Regions from separate parts of the Bradyrhizobium sp. BRP19 genome, predicted to be linked through region 2. Evidence: riboswitches for the same ligand, from Rfam matches in the RefSeq annotation. Region 2 holds a riboswitch; each other region holds the start of a gene.
The links. A riboswitch is a leader RNA that binds a small molecule or an ion and turns the genes downstream of it on or off. The one in region 2 is predicted to bind cobalamin.

Region 1: it holds a riboswitch for cobalamin, as region 2 does, so the genes downstream of both, I6F36_RS26335 (DUF1636 domain-containing protein) here and metE (5-methyltetrahydropteroyltriglutamate--homocysteine S-methyltransferase) in region 2, are expected to answer to the same signal.
Region 3: it holds a riboswitch for cobalamin, as region 2 does, so the genes downstream of both, I6F36_RS26420 (TonB-dependent receptor) here and metE (5-methyltetrahydropteroyltriglutamate--homocysteine S-methyltransferase) in region 2, are expected to answer to the same signal.

Annotation. Positions count from the first base shown of each region.
Region 1 covers NZ_JADYVZ010000010.1:101,500-107,817, reverse strand. The annotation lists gene cobN (cobaltochelatase subunit CobN) at 1-1,578, opposite strand, end outside; gene cobW (cobalamin biosynthesis protein CobW) at 1,578-2,627, opposite strand; gene I6F36_RS26335 (DUF1636 domain-containing protein) at 2,624-2,998, opposite strand; cobalamin riboswitch at 3,092-3,313, opposite strand; gene cobO (cob(I)yrinic acid a,c-diamide adenosyltransferase) at 3,354-3,989, shown strand; gene I6F36_RS26325 (cobyric acid synthase) at 3,997-5,445, shown strand; gene cobD (threonine-phosphate decarboxylase CobD) at 5,434-6,318, opposite strand, start outside.
Region 2 covers NZ_JADYVZ010000017.1:44,478-50,795, reverse strand. The annotation lists gene I6F36_RS32110 (nodulate formation efficiency C protein) at 610-1,392, opposite strand; cobalamin riboswitch at 2,400-2,603, shown strand; gene metE (5-methyltetrahydropteroyltriglutamate--homocysteine S-methyltransferase) at 2,706-5,051, shown strand.
Region 3 covers NZ_JADYVZ010000010.1:118,251-124,568, reverse strand. The annotation lists gene I6F36_RS26425 (PepSY domain-containing protein) at 1-576, opposite strand, end outside; gene I6F36_RS26420 (TonB-dependent receptor) at 589-2,946, opposite strand; cobalamin riboswitch at 3,059-3,262, opposite strand; gene I6F36_RS26415 (histidine phosphatase family protein) at 3,335-3,907, shown strand; gene cobT (nicotinate-nucleotide--dimethylbenzimidazole phosphoribosyltransferase) at 3,914-4,966, opposite strand; gene cobF (precorrin-6A synthase (deacetylating)) at 4,972-5,721, opposite strand; gene I6F36_RS26400 (energy-coupling factor ABC transporter permease) at 5,767-6,318, opposite strand, start outside.

The DNA.
Region 1 (6,318 bases), on a different contig from region 2:
CATATGCACGACAGCATCGCAGCCTTGCTGCCTGAGCCAGAGATAGAATGCGACATAGGCGTGGCGCGGCGTGCAGGCGAGATCGTGATAATCGGCATCGCGCGAGGCCGCGTCGCCGCGCTCGGGCTGGACCGCGATGACCGACCGGCCGCATTGGATCGCAGCGAAGTAGAACGCGCCGTCGCGGCAGCTCGGATCGTTCTCCGGTGCGCCCCAGGCCTGCACGAGATTGTCCTGCAAGGATTGCGGCAGGCGCGCCAGCCCCGTGCGATATTCGGCGACGCTCCAGGTCAAGCTCTGCTTCAATAGTTTTGCGCCGAGCGCATCGACCGGCGCAACGTCGAAGCCGACCTCCGCGAGATCGGAGATCAACGCCTCGACCGACGCCAGCGCGTCGAGCCCGACGGCGTGCGCGATCTGATGCGGCCGGCCCGGATAGTTCGACAGCACGATTGCCAACCGCTTCTCGCCGGCGGGCTTCTCCGCGAGGCGACGCCAAGCCGCGACGCGCATGGCAACGGCGTTGACGCGCTCTTCGTCGGGCCTGTGCGCTAGATGCGCGAATTGCAGATCGGGATCGCGCTGACCGGCCGATTTGAAACTCACCACGCCTGCGAACAGGCGGCCGTCGACCTCCGGCAGCACGACATGCATCGCGAGATCGCCGGGCGACAGGCCACGCAGTGATTCCGCCCAATCTTCGCGCCGCGCCGTCGAGAGCGCGACCTGGAACACCGGACAGAATGCGGCATCGAACGGCGTCGTGCCGTCATCGCCAAGGGCCGAGAACGCCGTCGCATTGACGATCGCCGCCGCAGGATGTTGCGCCAGATGCGCGCGCAGCCAGTCGGCAACGCCCGGCGCCTTCAGCGACGTGACGAACACGCCGTAGGCGTCAAATCCCTTCTCGCGCAGCGCCGCAATCAAGGCGTCGACCGGCCCCGTATCGGCGGCCGTGAGATAGGAGCGATAGAACGTCACGAGTGCGCGCGGCTTGCCCTCGCCAACTGGCGCGGCAATGACACCGCGCGCGGGATCGTAGAAGCCCATCTCGGGCACGGTCATCTCGCCGATGACCGGGCCGGCATAGAGGCCCGAGGCCAGCGCGAGCTGCGCGATCGCGGCTTGCGCGGCTACCGGGCCGCCGGTGTCGCAGAGCACCTTGAGCCGCCGCAGCGTCGAGACCGGCAGGGTCGAGTACGCATCCAGCCGCGTGTCGTCGCGGCCGTCGGCCGGCAGCACGGCGAGCACGATGTTGCGCTCTTGCGCGAGTTGCTGGAGCGCCGCGAGCCCGTATGCCCAATAGGACTCCCCGCCGATCAGGCGCACCAATATGCCCCGCGCCTGCGACAGCGTCCGTTCGATATAGGTGTCGACCGACAGCGGATGACGCAGCTCCGCGAGATTGGCCAGCCGCAGCGACGGCAGGCTGCCCCGACCGCGGCGCCAGCCGGCCGCAAACGCGGCCAAATCGGAATCCGAATACGAGAGCACCACGAGATCGGCCGGGTCCTGGCCGATGTCTCTTGGCGTCGCGGTCTCCTCGAGACCGCGGCTCTCGCGGAAGACGACGTGCATCAGATGCCAGATCCTGAAAGACCAAGTCCTGCCTTGATGGCGGCCTCGTCGATATCGCCATGCTCGCCGATCACAACGAGCTTGGACTGCCGTTGAGCCACACCCCATGGCTTGTCGAACTGATGGCGCACGCGCTCACCGACCGCCTGCAACAACAGGCGCATCGGCTTGCCCGCAACCGCGATGTAGCCCTTGGCCCGCAGCACGTTCTGCTCGCGCGCCAGTTTCTGGACGGAGGCGACCAGTGCCTCGATATCCGCCACCTCCGGAAGGTCGATCACGACCGAGGCAAAATCATCATGCTCATGCTCTTCCTCGCCGTCGTGATGCGAGGGCCGCGCGGCGAGATCATTCTCGGCGGCCGCACCGAGGCCGAGGATGACGCGCGCGTCGATCGCGCCATCGGTGACCGGCAGCATCGGCACGCGGCGCGGCATCTCGGCTGTGATCGCCGCCTTTGCGGCTTCGATTCCGGCTGCGCCCGCAAGGTCGGCCTTGGTCAGCAGCACGATGTCGGCGCAGGCGATCTGGTCCTCGAACACTTCCGACAGCGGCGTTTCGTGATCGAGATTGTCGTCCGCCGCGCGCTGCGCTTCCACCGCAGCCGGATCCGGCGCGAAGCGGCCGGCCGCGACGGCCTCGGCGTCGGCCAGCGCGATCACGCCGTCGACCGTGATGCGCGAGCGGATCTCCGGCCAGTCGAACGCCTTCAGCAGCGGCTTTGGCAGCGCCAGGCCCGAGGTCTCGATCAGGATGTGATCGGGCCGCACCGGGCGCGCCAAGAGTTGCTCCATGGTCGGAATGAAATCGTCGGCGACGGTGCAGCAGATGCAGCCATTGGCGAGCTCGACGATGTTCTCCTCCGGGCAGTTCGCATCGGCGCAGGACTTCAGGATCTCGCCGTCGACGCCTTCGCTGCCGAACTCGTTGACGAGCACGGCGAGCTTCTTGCCGCCGGCATTGCTGAGCAGATGCTGGATCAGCGTCGTCTTGCCGGAGCCCAGGAAACCCGTGACCACCGTAACCGGGACTTTTGCGAGCGAGTTCATTCAGCGGCCTCCGGCACGACGGTAACAGGGGGAATACGGGCAAGCGACTGCTTGCGGAAGATTTCGGGACGGCTGCGCCAGGGCACGATTCCGTCGGGCGCCGCCGCGTAGGCCGCAGCACCTGCGACCACGTCCTGCGCATTCGCATCGGACAGGCGGCCATAGACATAGGACCAGCGGCCGGGCGCGCTGAGCGCGACGGAGCAGCCCTGGCTGCACGCCGACAGGCATTCGACGGGAACCACGCTGACGCCCTCGGGCACGCCGGCCTCGAGAATCGCGCCATGCAGGCGCTTGCCGGGCGTCGTCTCGCCCTCGCCAAGCGTCTGGCCGGCGCGGCAGGTGATGCAGACATGAAGTGTGACGGTCATCGCCTCTTCCAGATAACAGCGGGAGGCGATGAGGCGCACGGACCATTCTCCTGAAGGCCCGCTTCCCCGTCGCGGAACACCCCGTCCGCCGGTCCAAAACTCGTCCGCGCTGGCAGGTCTCCCGGCTTGCGGAGCAGGGTTTTGGCCCTTCGATCCCCGCCTTCCCGATTCCAAAAGGAATCAGTGGCTTCGGGCATCTCTCCGGTCACGGTCGCGGGGGCGGCTGCAGTTTGGATCCAAATCTTGCCGATTCGGACCCTATCGCATTCCCTCTTCGCCTGTCATAGGACAGGAACCAACGCCCGGCCACCATTTGCCGGTGGCCGCCACTTGTCAAGCCGAAGGACCGGGACCGATGACGCCTGAACCGGAAACCCACACGACCGAGGAAACCGACGCCCGCCACGCCGCCAAAATGGCGAAGAAGAAGGCCGCTCGCGACAAGATCATGGCGACCAAGAGCGGTGAAAAAGGCCTGATCATCGTCCACACCGGCGCGGGCAAGGGAAAATCCTCCTCGGCCTTCGGCATGATCGTCCGCTGCGTCGCGCATGGCTTCCCTTGTGCGGTGGTGCAATTCATCAAGGGCGCCTGGGATACCGGCGAACGGCGCCTACTCACCGGCCATTTCGGCGACCTCTGTCAGTTCCACGCGATGGGCGAAGGCTTCACCTGGGAGACGCAGGACCGTGCCCGCGACATCGCTGCAGCGCGCGCCGGCTGGGAGAAGGCCAAGGAGCTGATCCTCGACGAGCGGCTGCGCATGGTCGTGCTCGACGAGATCAACATCGCGCTGCGCTACGACTATCTCGATATCGCCGAAGTCATCGAGTTCCTGACGACGCAAAAGCCTGCGATGACGCATGTCGTGCTCACCGGGCGCAACGCCAAGGACGAGTTGGTCGAGATCGCCGATCTCGTCACCGAGATGACGCTCGTGAAGCATCCGTTCCGCTCCGGCATCAAGGCGCAGGCCGGCGTCGAGTTCTGAAGTCATCATGGCACGCGCGCTGATGATCCAGGGAGCCGGCTCGGACGTGGGCAAGTCGCTCATCGTCGCCGGCCTCGCGCGCGCCTTTACGCGCCGTGGTCTGCGCGTGCTGCCGTTCAAGCCGCAGAACATGTCGAACAACGCCGCGGTCACCGTCGATGGCGGTGAGATCGGCCGCGCCCAGGCGCTGCAGGCCCTCGCCGCCGGTGTCGAGCCGCACACCGACATGAACCCGGTGCTGCTCAAACCCGAGACCGATGTCGGCGCGCAGGTCGTGGTCCACGGCAAGCGCATCGCGACGGCGCGTGCGCGCGACTACGCCGCGATGAAGCCGTCATTGATGGGCGCGGTGCTGGAGAGTTTCGAACGCTTGAAGGCGCGGGCCGATCTGGTGCTGGTCGAGGGCGCCGGCAGCCCGGCCGAGGTGAATTTGCGCAAGTCCGACATCGCCAATATGGGCTTTGCCCGCAAGGCGGATGTGCCCGTCGTGCTGGTCGGCGACATCGATCGCGGCGGCGTCATCGCCCAGCTCGTCGGCATCAAGACGGTGATCGAGCCCGACGATGCCGCGATGATCTCTGGCTTCGTCATCAACAAGTTCCGCGGCGATCCCACGCTGTTCGACGACGGCTACAGGCTGATCGAGCAGAAAACGTCGTGGCGCGGCTTCGGCGTGCTGCCCTGGTTTCCGCGTGCCGGCGAGCTACCGGCCGAGGATGCGCTCGGCCTGCGCGATGCGCGCAAGCCGGGCCAATGCAAGATCGCCTGCCTCGCACTGTCGCGGATCGCCAATTTCGACGATCTCGATCCGCTCAAGCTCGAGCCGGGTGTCGATCTCGTGATGGTGCGCCCGGGCGAGGCGATCCCGGGCGACGTGCTCCTCGTCATCATCCCTGGCTCAAAATCCACCCGCGGCGACCTCGCATTCCTGCGCGCGCAGGGCTGGGACATCGACCTGCTCGCCCACCACCGCAGGGGCGGCCATGTGCTCGGCCTCTGCGGCGGCTATCAGATGCTGGGACGCAGCGTCGCCGACCCCGAAGGCATCGAAGGACCTGCGGGCGACACGCCGGGCCTCGGGCTTCTCGATGTCGAGACGGTGATGAGCCCGCAAAAGACCCTCACGCGCGTTACGGCCGTGCATGCCGCGACGGATCAGCCGATCCAGGCCTACGAGATCCACATCGGCCGCACCGACGGCCCGGATCGCGCCCGCCCCTTCGCCAAGCTGGACGGCGAGGCGGAAGGCGCGATCTCGCGCGACGGCCGTGTGCAGGGCAGCTATCTGCACGGCCTGTTCACGTCAGATGATTTCCGCAAGGCCTACCTCGCCAAGCTCGACATTCCCGCGGGCGACGAGCCCTATCACGCCAGCGTCGAGAGCGCGCTCGAGGCGCTGGCCGATCACATCGAAAAGCATCTCGACGTCGAAAGCCTGCTCGCGCTAGCGCGCTAGGGCCTGCGCAAGGCGCGTCCATTCGGCTTCGCTGCCGGGAAGTCCGAGGCGGAGCCATGTCGGCTGTCGCGCGAAGACGCGGGACCAGATGTGGACGCGCGCGAGCCTTTCCTGTGCAGCCAGTGCGTCAGGCGTTTCGTACAAGCGAAACAGCGACGTGCCGCCGATGAGCCGCCAGCCTTGCGCATGCGCCAATGCGTCGAGGCGAACACAGTCGCGCGCGAGCCGCGCCGACGTAACCTCGGTCCAGGCCTCATCGCGCAAGGCACGGCAGCCGATTTCGATCGCCGCACCCGAAACAGGCCATGGCCCCGACATCGCGGCAAGCCTGTCGATGTCGGCGGCATGAGCGATGGCGAAGCCGAGCCGCAGGCCGGCCAAGCCGTAGAACTTTCCGAACGACCGCAGGATCAACAGTCCCGGCCGATCCGCTTCTGATGCAAGCGACGATTGCGGATCGGCATCGGAAAAGCTCTCGTCGACGACGAGACGGCCGACGCGGGGCAGCAGCGCGAGCAGATCCTGTGGCGCAGAACGCCGGCCATCGGGATTGTTGGGATTGACGACGATGGCGAGATCCGCGCCCGGCAGCGCGCCAAGCTCTCCGACTTCCTGCACCTCCCAGCCTGCGGCAGACAGCACGCCGGCATATTCATTGTAGGTCGGCGCGAGAATACGCGCGCGACCGGGCCGCGCAAGTTGGGGCAGCAATTGGATCGCAGCCTGCGCGCCGCCAAGCGCAACGATGGGCGCGCCGGTGCGGTACGCGTGCCCTGCGGCCCGATGCAGGGCCTCGATCTCGGCGCGTGATGGCAGCGCGCTCCACGCGCGCGCGCTCACCTCGCCCACGGGATACGGCAGCCGGTTGATCCC
Region 2 (6,318 bases):
CCCATGCTTCAAATCCGGATCTACGATGCGCAGACGAATGCGTGCGAGGAAATCTAGCGGGCGACTCAGTCCGGTCTTCGATGCCTCGCGCACGGCTCCGGCTCCTCGTTGAGGGCACTCGAAGGACCGGTGGTCAAGCCGGGGCCGCTAACACTGCCCCATTACCCTATTAACCGGTTTCGTCGCAGCAGTCGATCCCGCGTGCCACCTCGGCCTCGGAATGGTCACGCTCTTGCGGGTGCCAGTCAGTCGCGTGATGCGCGGTTCGCACGCCGGATGGCCCAGTCCCGTGAAGAATGGCGTAGAGAGCTGGTTCTCTCGCAAATGGTGTCCTTCCACTGCGTGGGGTGCGCCGAGGTCAAGCCGCTTCTCGCAAGGCGCACGCGCCGCTGAGCTCGACTCCTCGCAGAAAGAGTCGGAGGTAATCGTGCTGCCCCATTTTCTCGATGGCCGGCTGAAGGCCGCGGGAAAGCTCGCGACTGTTCAAGGTGTAAACACCGGTAAGTTTAGAGCTGATAGTCTTGCCGTTGCTCTGAGGCGTTCGGCCCTGCAGGAGCTACGGCGCGATCTTGCTCTGCGCGATCATTTACCGAGGCCTTTCGCTCCCTTCTAATCCTCCCGTTCCTTTGGCTCCATGCGAGCGAACCAGGAGCCAGGAGGAAAAGCCGCGATACGCTTGGCAAAGGAGGATTGCGGCTCCCAATCTTGTCCTTCACTCTTCTCGAAAGTGATGACCCCGTTGTATGTAAAATAGCGGGGCCCTGGGATATTACAGTTCACCACAAGCAAAACGCGCCACAGATCACCTTTCTCGGTCGGCTTGTCATTCTGCTTCGGCAAGTAGTCCACTCCAACAGGATCTACGATAGTGCAGCTGCCCTGCCGCAGAAGATCACCGAGCCGACCTTGCATGGTCGTCACAAAGTTGAAGTTGGCCGGGTCATGCAGAAAGCCAACATTTGCGTCCCTTTCGCCATCCTTGACTTCACTGGCGATCAACGAGAGCGCGAAGGCGCGCCAGCCCAATTCCATTGGCTTCGCATAGGACGACGCAAGTTCAATCGTCCCGTCGAGCGCGGCCTTCCAGGTGATAACGTACTCTTCGTCTGATTTATCATCCCGGTGCCTGGTCCAAGAAACAAAAACATATTCATTTTGGTCAAGTTCAGCGACGCCCCACATCCGAGGGACGAACTGTGCCACCTTCGAGACGTTGGAGATAACTTGTTCTATTGTCTCACCGTCTTGCGCTCGCCACGTTGACTTGACTCTTTCGACAAGGGGGCTGTCGTTAGCGCGAACAGTGTTGCTCGTCGCAGCCAGCCCGGCCAGGCAGATCAGGGATCGACTGAGCCAAAGCCATAGCGCGCGTCTTCCTGACGTTTTCTTCATAACCGTCGGCCTATCCGGTCTCATCCACACGCAATTCTAGAGCGGGCAACCTTCAACCTGTTATGCGCGAGCGCAAGAAGTTAGCGGCGACGCGACGGGGCGACCACTGGTTTTCCCGTGCGAGCAGGCGCTCCCCTCTATGTCACGCGCCGCTAACTTCACTGCCACCGACAGCCTCAATTTGCTGTGCTGGACATGCCCAGCAGGAGGACTGGGCATGCAGAGGACGTGCATTCTTCGTGCCAGATAATAGACGGCAATTCGCACCGGTTTTGCGTCCTCTTTGTCGACTTTCCGACTGGCGCATGTCTCGATGTTTCCGTTCAACCTCTCCAGCGCGGCTTATGCATCCCGTCACGCACCGGATGTTCGACGACACAGCGGAACGCCTCGGTGCCAAGTTCCTGATGAGAAGTGGCAGCACGTTTGCCGTCATTGAACCGTGTGGTTCGGTTATCGTTGCCGGAATGTGGGCTTTCGATCTCTGCCATGCCTTCGGGCACTTTCGGCCAAGGGGCCATGGCGCGTTTGGCGCTCCTTTCGAGACGTGCGGCGCTCCGGAGGTCGAGAACAGCCTCAGGCAGCGCGCTTTGTACTCGATGGCGAACGGCGCCAAGCCGATCTTCGCCGAGCATTTGGGGTGTGGCTGGCACCGCAAATCAAAGGTGCTGCCCGGGTATGTTGCTGGCTTAGCCAGGTGTCTTGGGCCTATTCAACACGGATCTGTTGGTCGAGAAGGTGGCTGGATGGCGCACGTGCTCGAACCGCTGGGAAGCCGGGACTGGCGACAAATGCGTTCTGCTCGAGGCAGCAATCCCGACCGCACAAGCCGCATTTGTCCCTTCCACCGATCTGCCATGCGCCCTGCGATGCTCATTGCGATATCGCTGATTGGAGGGCACTTCTACATCAGCTCAATGGTAGAGATGCACGGTCATTCGCGTAGCAGATGTCGCAGCATCAGCTTGAGACATAATCTGAGAGGTTGACGGAAGACTTCTCTTGCCGATAATCCAAGTCGTCGAGGTTCTCCGGTTTCCATTTGATCCGGAGCTAAGAGGGAAGCCGGTGAATATGCCGGCGCTGCCCCCGCAACTGTGAGCGGCGAGCCGCTGTCCAACGATGTCACTGAAGCCTGCGCGGCTTCGGGAAGGCCGGACAGCAGCGATGACCTGCGAGCCAGGAGACCTGCCCCGACACTATATTCGTCCACGGGCGGGGTGTCCCGGTGGTGCGCCAAGCAGCCGTCGCACCGCGCGACTTCCGCTGCCTGCGTCCGCCATGGCCTTTGCCCCCAACATGGGGTTAACGCTATGTCTCTTCTCTCCCTTCCTGTTGCCACGCTCGGAACGCCACGCATCGGTCCAAGGCGCGAGCTCAAATTCGCTCTAGAAAGCTACTGGGCCGGAAAAAGCAGCGAACAGCAGTTGCTCGAGGACGCAGCTGGCCTGCGTGCCGCGAACTGGGCCCGTCAGAAATCTATCGGCGTCACGGTCATTCCATCGAACGATTTCTCGCTGTATGACCAGGTGCTCGACACAAGTGTCATGGTTGGCGCCATCCCGGAGATCTACGCCTCGAAAGCCGAATCCGTTTCGCTCAAGACGTACTTCGCCATGGCCCGCGGTTCACAATGCGACGACCAGGATGCGAGTTGCGGTCACGGACCGCGCGGATTTGGCGCACCCGCGCAGGAGATGACCAAGTGGTTCGACACCAACTATCACTATATGGTCCCCGAGTTTCACAGGGGACAGACTTTCAGGCTATGCTCTCGCAAGCCGATCGAGGAGTATGAGGAAGCCAAGGCCCTTGGCTTTCAGACCCGCCCCGTCCTGATCGGGCCGGTCACATTCCTAAAGCTCGGCAAGAGTCCCGATCCCACGTTCCAGCCACTCTCACTACTGGATGAACTGATACCGCCCTATATCGAGGTTATGCAGGAATTGGCCAAACGTGGGGCAAATTGGGTTCAGTTCGACGAGCCCAGCCTAGTTCTTGATCTGGATGAGGGGACGCGAAAATCTTTGCGACATGCCTATGACCGGCTCGCCAAGGAGGGGCCGGCGATCAAGATCATGGTTGCCAGCTATTTCGGCGACCTCGGCGACAATCTGGACACCGCCTTGAGCCTGCCAGTTGCCGGGCTGCACCTCGATCTGGTTCGAGCGCCACAGTTGTTGCACCAGATCATCGCTGGCGGCCGAAGTGATCTCGTCATGTCGCTCGGTGTCGTCGACGGTCGGAATGTATGGCGGTCGAATTTGTCGTCGCTGCGCCAGCGGCTCGAACCCGCGATTGCGAAGCTCGGCAAGGATCGTGTACAGATCGCCCCATCCTGCTCGCTGCTTCATGTGCCGGTCGATGTTGAACTCGAGACCGGGCTCGCTTCCGACGTCAAGAGCTGGCTTGCTTTCTCGGTCCAGAAGATGCGGGAGCTTGCGATCCTAGCGCGTGCACTCGCAGGCGACCAGAATGTTGCGTTAGCTCTTGCCGAGTCGGAAGGTGCCGCGACTGTTCGCCGGACTTCGCCGAAAATCCGTGATGCCAATGTCGCTGTCCGGATGAGAGCGATCGACCAGACCATGTGTCGGCGCGCGAGCCCATTTGCCCGTCGGGCCGAGATCCAAAGCAATCGATTCGGACTACCGGCTTTTCCTACCACGACGATCGGATCATTTCCGCAGACCACAGAGATCCGGAATGCCCGTGCGGCGCATGCGCGAGGTGCGATAAGCGACGAGCAATACGACAAGTTCCTCAAGGAGGAGACTGCGCGCGCCGTACGTTGGCAGGAGGACATCGGTCTTGACGTCCTCGTGCACGGCGAGTTTGAGCGCAATGACATGGTGCAGTACTTCGGCGAGCAACTCGCCGGCTTCGTATTTACCAAGAGCGGATGGGTGCAGTCCTACGGCTCGCGCTGCGTCAGGCCACCGATCCTGTTTGGCGATGTAGCACGGCCGAAGCCTATCACCGTGGACTGGTGGCGCTACGCGCAATCACTAACAAGGAAGCCGATGAAAGCGATGTTGACCGGACCGGTGACGATCTTGAACTGGTCCTTTGTTCGTGATGATATTCCCAGAAGCGAGGTCTGCCGCCAGATTGCGCTCGCGATCCGAGACGAAGTCCGCGATCTCGAGAATGCTGGTGCGACCATGATCCAGATCGACGAAGCTGCAGTCCGCGAAGGATTGCCGTTGCGTCGATCGGAGTGGGCGGCTTATCTCGACTGGGCCGTCGATTGCTTCCGCATCTGTTCATCGGGCGTCGCCGATCAAACGCAAATTCATACGCATATGTGCTACTCGGAGTTCAACGACATCATTGGTGCGATCGCTGCAATGGACGCGGATGTCATCTCGATCGAGACATCGCGCTCGAAAATGGAACTACTCGACGCGTTCAGGAACTACGAATATCCAAATCAGATCGGGCCGGGCGTGTACGACATCCACTCTCCACGCGTTCCCGAGACAGGCGAAATGAAGGAGCTGATGGTGTTGGCTCGGACGCGGCTGCAGGATTCGCAGCTCTGGATCAATCCAGACTGCGGCCTGAAGACGCGCAAATGGGAGGAGGTTCGGCCAGCACTAGCGAACATGGTCGCTGCCGCCCGCGAACTGCGCGCTGCATTCGATCCGCGAGGCCGTTGATCCGGGCTTCGGTCTCTTTTCGACAAAGCTGATCCGCTTGTGGTCATTTGCGCGGGAGCCTTAGGAACATAAAAAATGCCCCGCCCCGCTTAGCGGGCCGGGCGAAAGTCTGGGAGGAGCGACGCTGACGCATTCGCGCGGACTTCCATCGGCGAAGCCGCCAGTTCGATCACGGCGAGGACATTCGCCGAAAATCTGAGCCGAGTTGAAGCACAAGCTCAGCGTAGCTCAATTATGCCGTGGTATGCGACCGTATAGCCTGAGAGTTAGAATCTACACCAAGGTTTGTCGCTCATGAGCACGTCGGCACGATTACGATAGCAGCGAGGGGGCATGCCGGGCGGTCGCCGCAGGACACCAACAGCAAACTCGGTGCGCTTTCCTGCCTGGAGCCTTATGTTCGATTAGGGCGACGTAAGCCCGGCTCCATGGATCTCGCAAGCTTATCCAATGCATAAGCGGTTGCTAAATTTGAACCTTGCTTAAGGCAGTCCTTGGTCGACCGGTTCCACCCGATAGTCGGGTTTCGGCTTGGGCGCTGAGGAGCACCCTATCGGCACCGCGGCATCATCAAGCTCGTGACACCCTCCGCATGGTCCGCTCATAGATCTCAAACAGAGGTTTCTGGACCTAATTACCGGAGCGTCGCCGATGCCTATGGCCGCTCCAAGGCCAATGGGAGGGCATGCTGCACGCCGCATACACGTATGTAGGATCGCGATGAAGCGGACACGCGTCAGGAACGAGCATTATTTACGATGCGGATCCCCATAGCTTGTTGAAATCCAATTGCGCCAGAACTGGTCGTGGCGATCCACGTCCAGCGCCTTGCTGTTGGTGCTGAACGTACCCGGGACTGGCAGTGCCTCGCATTTCGCGTGCAGTGAGTAGGACCGGCTGCGGCCGGATGTCTCAGAGCGTATGGGGCGGGGCTCAAGGAGTGCTTCGCCGCACCCGCGCGGCGGCAATCGTCCGTCCTCATCGGTCGGCGGACATGAGAGGCGTCCGTTTCGCGCGATATCACTGCGCAACTGACAGACCTGCGAGGTTTACATTGTGGTGCCGGAACCAGAGCTCAGCTAGGCTCGGCCATGCTGTTTGCGCCGGTGGTCGAGGAAGCGATCACATTGCGCAGAAGCCATTTTGGGGGTGCGGCAGCCTACGTGCCCGCGAGCACCCCCATTTTCTTTCGACAGAATGAGCATGAGGTCCACTTCCTGCTGTCAAACGGCCGCGATCAATACGGCCCGTCCGTCTCGGCGCTGTG
Region 3 (6,318 bases), on a different contig from region 2:
CACGCTGCCGGCCCAGTTCCACGCGCGCTCGCTGCGCGTCGTATCCAGGACGACTTCGCCGGTCAGCGACGAAACGTAGACCTCCGTTCCAGGGGCATCGCCGAGAGCGGCGCGAAACAAGGGGCGATGCCGATCAAAACCGTTCGGCACGCTCCACTGATCGTAGTCCGACTGCGCGACGATCGCGGCGCGCGGCGCGTCGAGCCCGCGCTGACGTGAATAAGCTTGCACGATGGTGAGCGCGACATCGGCTGATGTTACCGGCGCGTCTCCTCCATCGGAGGCGCGAACCGCTCGCGAACCTGTGGAGCCCGAGACGACGTAGACCGGTCCATCGCTCCGCTGGATCAGCCGAACACGCGTGGCATCGGCAATCCCGCTCGCCGCAACGGCGTCCGCGACCGAGATCTTCGTCCCGTCGCGATCGACCGGCACAAGTCCGGCAAATCGCTCCGCTTCCGTCAGCGACGGAAACGGGACGAAGTGCATCACGATTCCCGTCGCGAACCACATCGCGAACAGCAGGCAGAACGCGATGCCGAGCCAGCGATGCGTGAGGACGATCGCGCCCATCATGCGCTCAGGGCCTCACCATTTGAACGCGGCCGAGATCTCGTAGGTGCGCGGCGCGCCCAGGAGGATCTGGTCCGGATAGAACGGATCGCCCCAGATCGCATAGCGCTTATCAGTGATGTTGCGGACACGGAAGGTCAGGCGGGCCTGGTCGACCGCATTGAACGCCGTCTTGGGGATGTCGACGAAGGCGTAGACGTCGGCCACGGTGTAAGCCTTCATCGTCACGACGTTGGCATCGGTGTTGTAGCGGTCGCCGACATGACGGCCGGTGATGCCAAGCTCCACCGGCCATGGTGTGAAGAAGCGATACGACGCGCCGGCGTTGGCGACGATACGCGGCACGTTTGGCGGCGTGTTGCCGGAGAACGAGCCGCCGGCAAAATTGTAGTCGGCATAGCGCGCATCGACATAGGCGATGTTGCCCCACAGCCGCAGCGGCTCGATCGGGCGTATCGAGGCGGCAAGCTCGACGCCTTTCGACTCCTGTCGTCCGGCGATGTTGAGTTGCATGCCGCCGGCGGCCGCATAGACGTTCTTGCGCAGGATGTCATAGGCCGAGAACGACCACTCCGCCCGATTGTCCCAGAACAGGTGCTTGACACCGGTCTCATAGGTGCGCGCGGTGGTCAGATCGAGCGGCTGGGTGGGCGAGAGCAGGAAGATATTGTTGGCTGCGACGTCGGCGCCGGTGGCGTACTGGCTGAAGAAGGTGAGGCCGGGAACGGCCTCCCAGGTGTAGCCGATGCGGCCCGTCACCGGCGCCCAGTCTTTCCTGAATGGGAAGCCCACCTTCTCCACACCGTTCTTGTCGGTCGAGTTGCGGTCGAGCCCGATGTGCTCGACACGAAGGCCGCCGATCAGCGCGAAGCTGCGCGTCAGCTTGAGCCGGTCCTCGAATGACAGCGCCTCGTTGTCGATGCGCGCGGTCTGCTGCTGTGTCGTGAGCAAGCCGTAGAAACCGCGGTTGGGGTCGACCAGCGAAACGGAATCGCCGGGAAAGTTTGCCGCACCGGGCCTGACGAAATCGAGATAGCTCGACGACAGCGTCGTCACGAGCCGATTGTCGAAGCCCGCAATATTTGTATCCCAGATCAGGTCGGTGATGTTGCCGACCAGCCGCTGGCTGTGGGCGACATAGAAACGCTCGCGATCGACCAGGTTCGTGGTGGAATTGAACGCCTCGATCTCGTTGTTGAACCAGGTTCGTTCCGCGCCATAGCCATAGGCCTGACTTTTCAGCGTGAGGTCAGGCGCGAGCTTCAGCTCGAAGCCGCCACGCAGCCACACTTCCTGCGCCACGTTGCGGTTATCGAGAACGTTGTAATTGGTGTTGAAGGTGCGGTCGTCGATGGTGACGGCACCGAGATTCGTTCCGTTGTAATTCGAGACGTAATTGCCGGAGACGATCCCCGTCGTCGCATGCGAACCGCTGAAGGCCACCGGCACCAGCGGCGCGCCCCAATAGGCCTTCGAGCGGTCTTCACGATATTCGACCGCACCCCAGATCCTGAGGCTGTCGGAAACACGGTAGTTGAGCTGGCCGGACGTGCCGAACGTCTTGACATTGGTGTCATCGGCAAAGCCGTTGAGGGCGGAACGGCTGATGTCGAAGCGATAGTCCAGGCCTTGCACATTGGTGCTGCCGCCGGAGCCGTAATGGGCACGGAACGAGTTCAGCGAATCCCAGGAGAAATTGGCATCGTTACGGACAGGTCCGGTGTGGGGCTGCTTGGTGACGAAGTTGATGGCACCGCCCGCGGCGCCCTCGCCCGAAATCAGCGAGGCCGGGCCCTTGAGGAATTCCACAGCCTCCAGATTGGCGGTATCCACGATCCGCGAGGTCATGTTCTGCGGACCGATCTTGATGCCGTTGTAGAGCGTGTTGATCTGGCTGTTGGTGAAGCCGCGCATGGAGAAGGCGGAAGGTTCGGCCGGGTTGTCGCCGGAGGTGACGCCGACGGCGCCCTGCGCCACCTCGGACACGGTGCGATAGCCCTGCTCGCGCATGGTTTCGGCGGAGACAACTTCGACGGTCGCGGGCGTCTGCCGCACCGTCAGGCCGAGCCGCGAGGCGCTTTCGGCAACGGCGTTGGAGTTGAGCGGCGTTTGCGGCGTCGAATCCGGCGTGACGGGTCTTGGCGCTGCGGATACAGCCGCCGGCCTGCGCGCTGCCGCGCGGCGCGCGCTCTGCGCCGTTCCTGCTGCCGGTTTGGCCGGCTTGCGGGCCTGGGCGGGCGACACCTCGATGGGCGGCAGCGGCTCTCGGGCCTGCTGCGCCAGAGCGGCAGGCGGACCAAGAGCGGCAAAGGACGTGAACGCGGCGGAAACCAGCAGAACGCGGCGCGGTCGTGCGATACGGATGGAAGACACAGGTGAAAACCTCGGTATGACGTCAGTGGCACGTCACAGCGAACGAGGTTTCACCTTCGGCCTTAGCCGTCCGATGAAGCCGAATGTCTGTACTCCCCGACCGACATCTTCGCGTGTGACCACGGCTGACGGCAGGTCTCCTGGCTCGCGGGTCGTGACCGCTTCGTCGCCTTCCCGGGACCGAGGACCCAGTGGCTCGTGACGAAGGATTCACCGCTTACAGTTGCGGGGGCAGCCGCGGCATTGGGGACAATTTTCCCCGCACCGCATTCCCTTTTCATTCCCTCTCGGGAAAACCGTCGCGAGCATCTAGGATTACCACCAAGACAGAGTCAATGTGCCAGTTGCGGCGTTGGGGCCACAGCAACCAACTTCCTTGGAGATGAGCATGGAAGGCGAGACCTTCCTCTGGTTGATCAGGCATGCGGCCGTCGCGGGCGTGCCCGGGACGATCCATGCGGCCGATGCGCGGGCCGACCTCGGCGATCACGCTGCATTGGCGGCCCTGAGGCGCCTCTTGCCCGCGGATGTCGCCGGCTATGCCAGCCCATCGCGGCGCACGGTCGAGACGGCGCGCGCCCTGGGACTCGAACCGGAGCTGGTCAGCGAATTCGGAGAGCAGGATTTCGGCGACTGGACCGGTCATCGGCATGACGAGCTCGCCGCGACCGGCGGCGAGGCCTACGCGCAGGTCTGGCGCGATCCCGCGCACGGACGGCCGCCGAACGGCGAGAGCTTTGCGGATCAGGTCGCCCGCGTCCGCCTGGGCCTGGCCCAGATTGGCGCAGGCTCCGCAGCACTGGTCGTCCATTCCGGCACCATACGCGCTGCGCTCTGCATCGCGCTCGATCTCACACCGGAGGCCGCGCTGCGCTTCGTCGTCGATCCGCTGTCGCTGACCCGGATCGACCGGCTGGCGGGCGGTTGGCGCGTCGTGTCGGTCAACCAGCGCGTGGCTTGAGCCGCATCAAGAAGACCGATCCGGCACATTGGCCTGCGCGAACGTCGCCATACCGTTGTGAAGTGCGCAGGCCGAGCGCACCAGCGGCAGCGCGATCGCCGCCCCCGACCCCTCGCCGAGCCTGAGATCGAGGCTGATCAGCGGCTGCACATTCAGCGCGCGCAACACCAGCCGATGTCCCTGCTCCGCCGATTGATGCGAGGGCAACAGGAACGGCTGGCAGGACGGGTTGAGGCGCACCGCCGTCAGCGCCGCCACCGAGACGATAAAGCCGTCGATCAACACGGGGATGCGGCGTTGCGCGGCCGCGATGATCGCACCCGAGATCGCCGCAATCTCGAGGCCGCCGACCGCGCACAGGATTTTTTCGGGTGACGCCCCCGCAACGCCGTGATGCGCGATCGCCGCATCGATCACCCGCACCTTGTGCGCGCGGCCCGACGCATCGACGCCGGTGCCGCTGCCCGCGATCTCGTCGGCACTCACACCGAGCAGGCTCGCAGCAATCGCTGCTGAGGTCGTGGTGTTGCCGATCCCCATCTCGCCGAAGATCAAGAGATCAGGCCGGCCGGCCTCGGCGCGCGCCACCGCGCGCTGGCCGGCCTCGAAGGCGAAGGCCAATTCCGTGGGCGTGAGCGCGGCCTCGACACTGAAATCGCGGGTGCCGCTGCGCGGCTTGTCGGTGACGATTCCCGCGATCTGCGCCTCGGTCAGCGTGCCGGCGTCGACCACCTCGAGGCTCGAACCCAGCTCGCGCGCCAGCACCGAGATCGCGGCGCCACCGGCAGCAAAATTCGTCATCATCGCGATGGTGACGGCTTGCGGATAGGCCGACACGCCCTGCGCGACGATGCCGTGGTCGCCGGCGAAGATGATGATCGGCACCCGCGCGGCGCGCGGTTGCTCGGTGGCCTGCAGGCCCGCAAGCTCGATTGCGAGCTGCTCGAGCCGGCCGAGCGCGCCGGTCGGCTTCGTCAGTTGCGCCTGCCGCGCAATGGCCGCCTCGCGATGAACAGCGGAGACCTCGGGGCAGTTCTGGGTAACCCATTCGGGAAGCATGCTGCTCAACGCCTGCGTTTGATGATGTAGCTGTCCATGATCCAGCCGTGCCGCTCGCGTGCGTCCTGCCGCACGGCGGCAATGCGCGCGCCCAGTTCAGCCAGCGCGCCGGACATGATGATCTGATCGGGCATGCCGAGATAGGCACCCCACCAGATCTGCAGGCCTTCTGGATCCAGCGATTGGAACGCCGTGCCGCCATCGAGCATCACGACGACGGTATCGACGCCCTGCGGCCAGCCGCCTTCGCGCAAGCGCCGCCCCGTCGTGACCAGAAACGGCTCGCCGATGTCGTTGAGCGGCAGCGCATGCGCCGCGCACAGCGCCTGGATCGAGGTGATCCCAGGCACGACCTCGATTGTCGGCAATGGATCGAGCCGCCGCGCAATGCGCAGCGAAGAATCATAGAGCGAAGGATCGCCCCAGATCAGCAGCGCGACCTTGCCCTCATCTTCGAGATGCCCAGCTATCGTCTGCGACCAAATCGCGGCCACCGCATCGTGCCAATCGTCGACGCCCTTGCGGTAGTCCGCCTCGGTCGCATCGCGCACGGGAAGATCGAATTCGGCGATGCGCGTCGTTTTGTTGGTGAGCACACCGGCGCAGATCGTTCGCCTGAGATCGGCGAGATCGGATTTCGCAGTCCCCTTGCGCGGGATCAGGATGAGATCGGCGGCGTTGATGGCGTCAACGGCGGCGCGCGTAAGCTGCGCGGGATCGCCGCAACCGATGCCGATCAGGGAGAGCGTGAGCATCGCGAGCGCGATGGGCGGCCACACCGGCCGCCCATCGCTGATCTCTTACGCCGCGTTGTGCAGGCGCGGGGTGACGAGGCCGGGCGCGGTGACGCCGCGCAGCGACTTCGCCAGCGCCAGCACCGCGAGATCGGCGAGCGGTTCGATCACGATCACCAGCGCATAAGCGGCAGCGAACGTCCCGACGCTGGCGAGGTTGCTCATCGCAAAGCCGGAGCCATAGAGCGCCCAGAACGCCACCCATGCGATCACGCCGGCCTGGTAGGTCGTCGAAAGCGCCAGCGCCTGACCGTATTTCAAATCGACATAGGCGGTGTTGCGAGGGATGATCCGCGTGGCGATCGCCTGGATCGCGAACAGCGGCACTAGCAGCGTGGTGACGTTCATGCCGTATTGCGGCAGATCGACTGGCTCCAGCAGCATGCCCTGAAGCAGCAGGCCAAATGCAAGGCCGAAGGCGGCGGGCGCAGCACCAAAGAGCAGGAACAAGGTCGAGCCGAGGATGAAGTGCACCTCTGATACCCCAACCGGGAAGTGCGGCAGGATCTCGAAGAAGACGAAGACGAGAGCGGTGGTGGCCAGTGTCCGCGCCGCGAA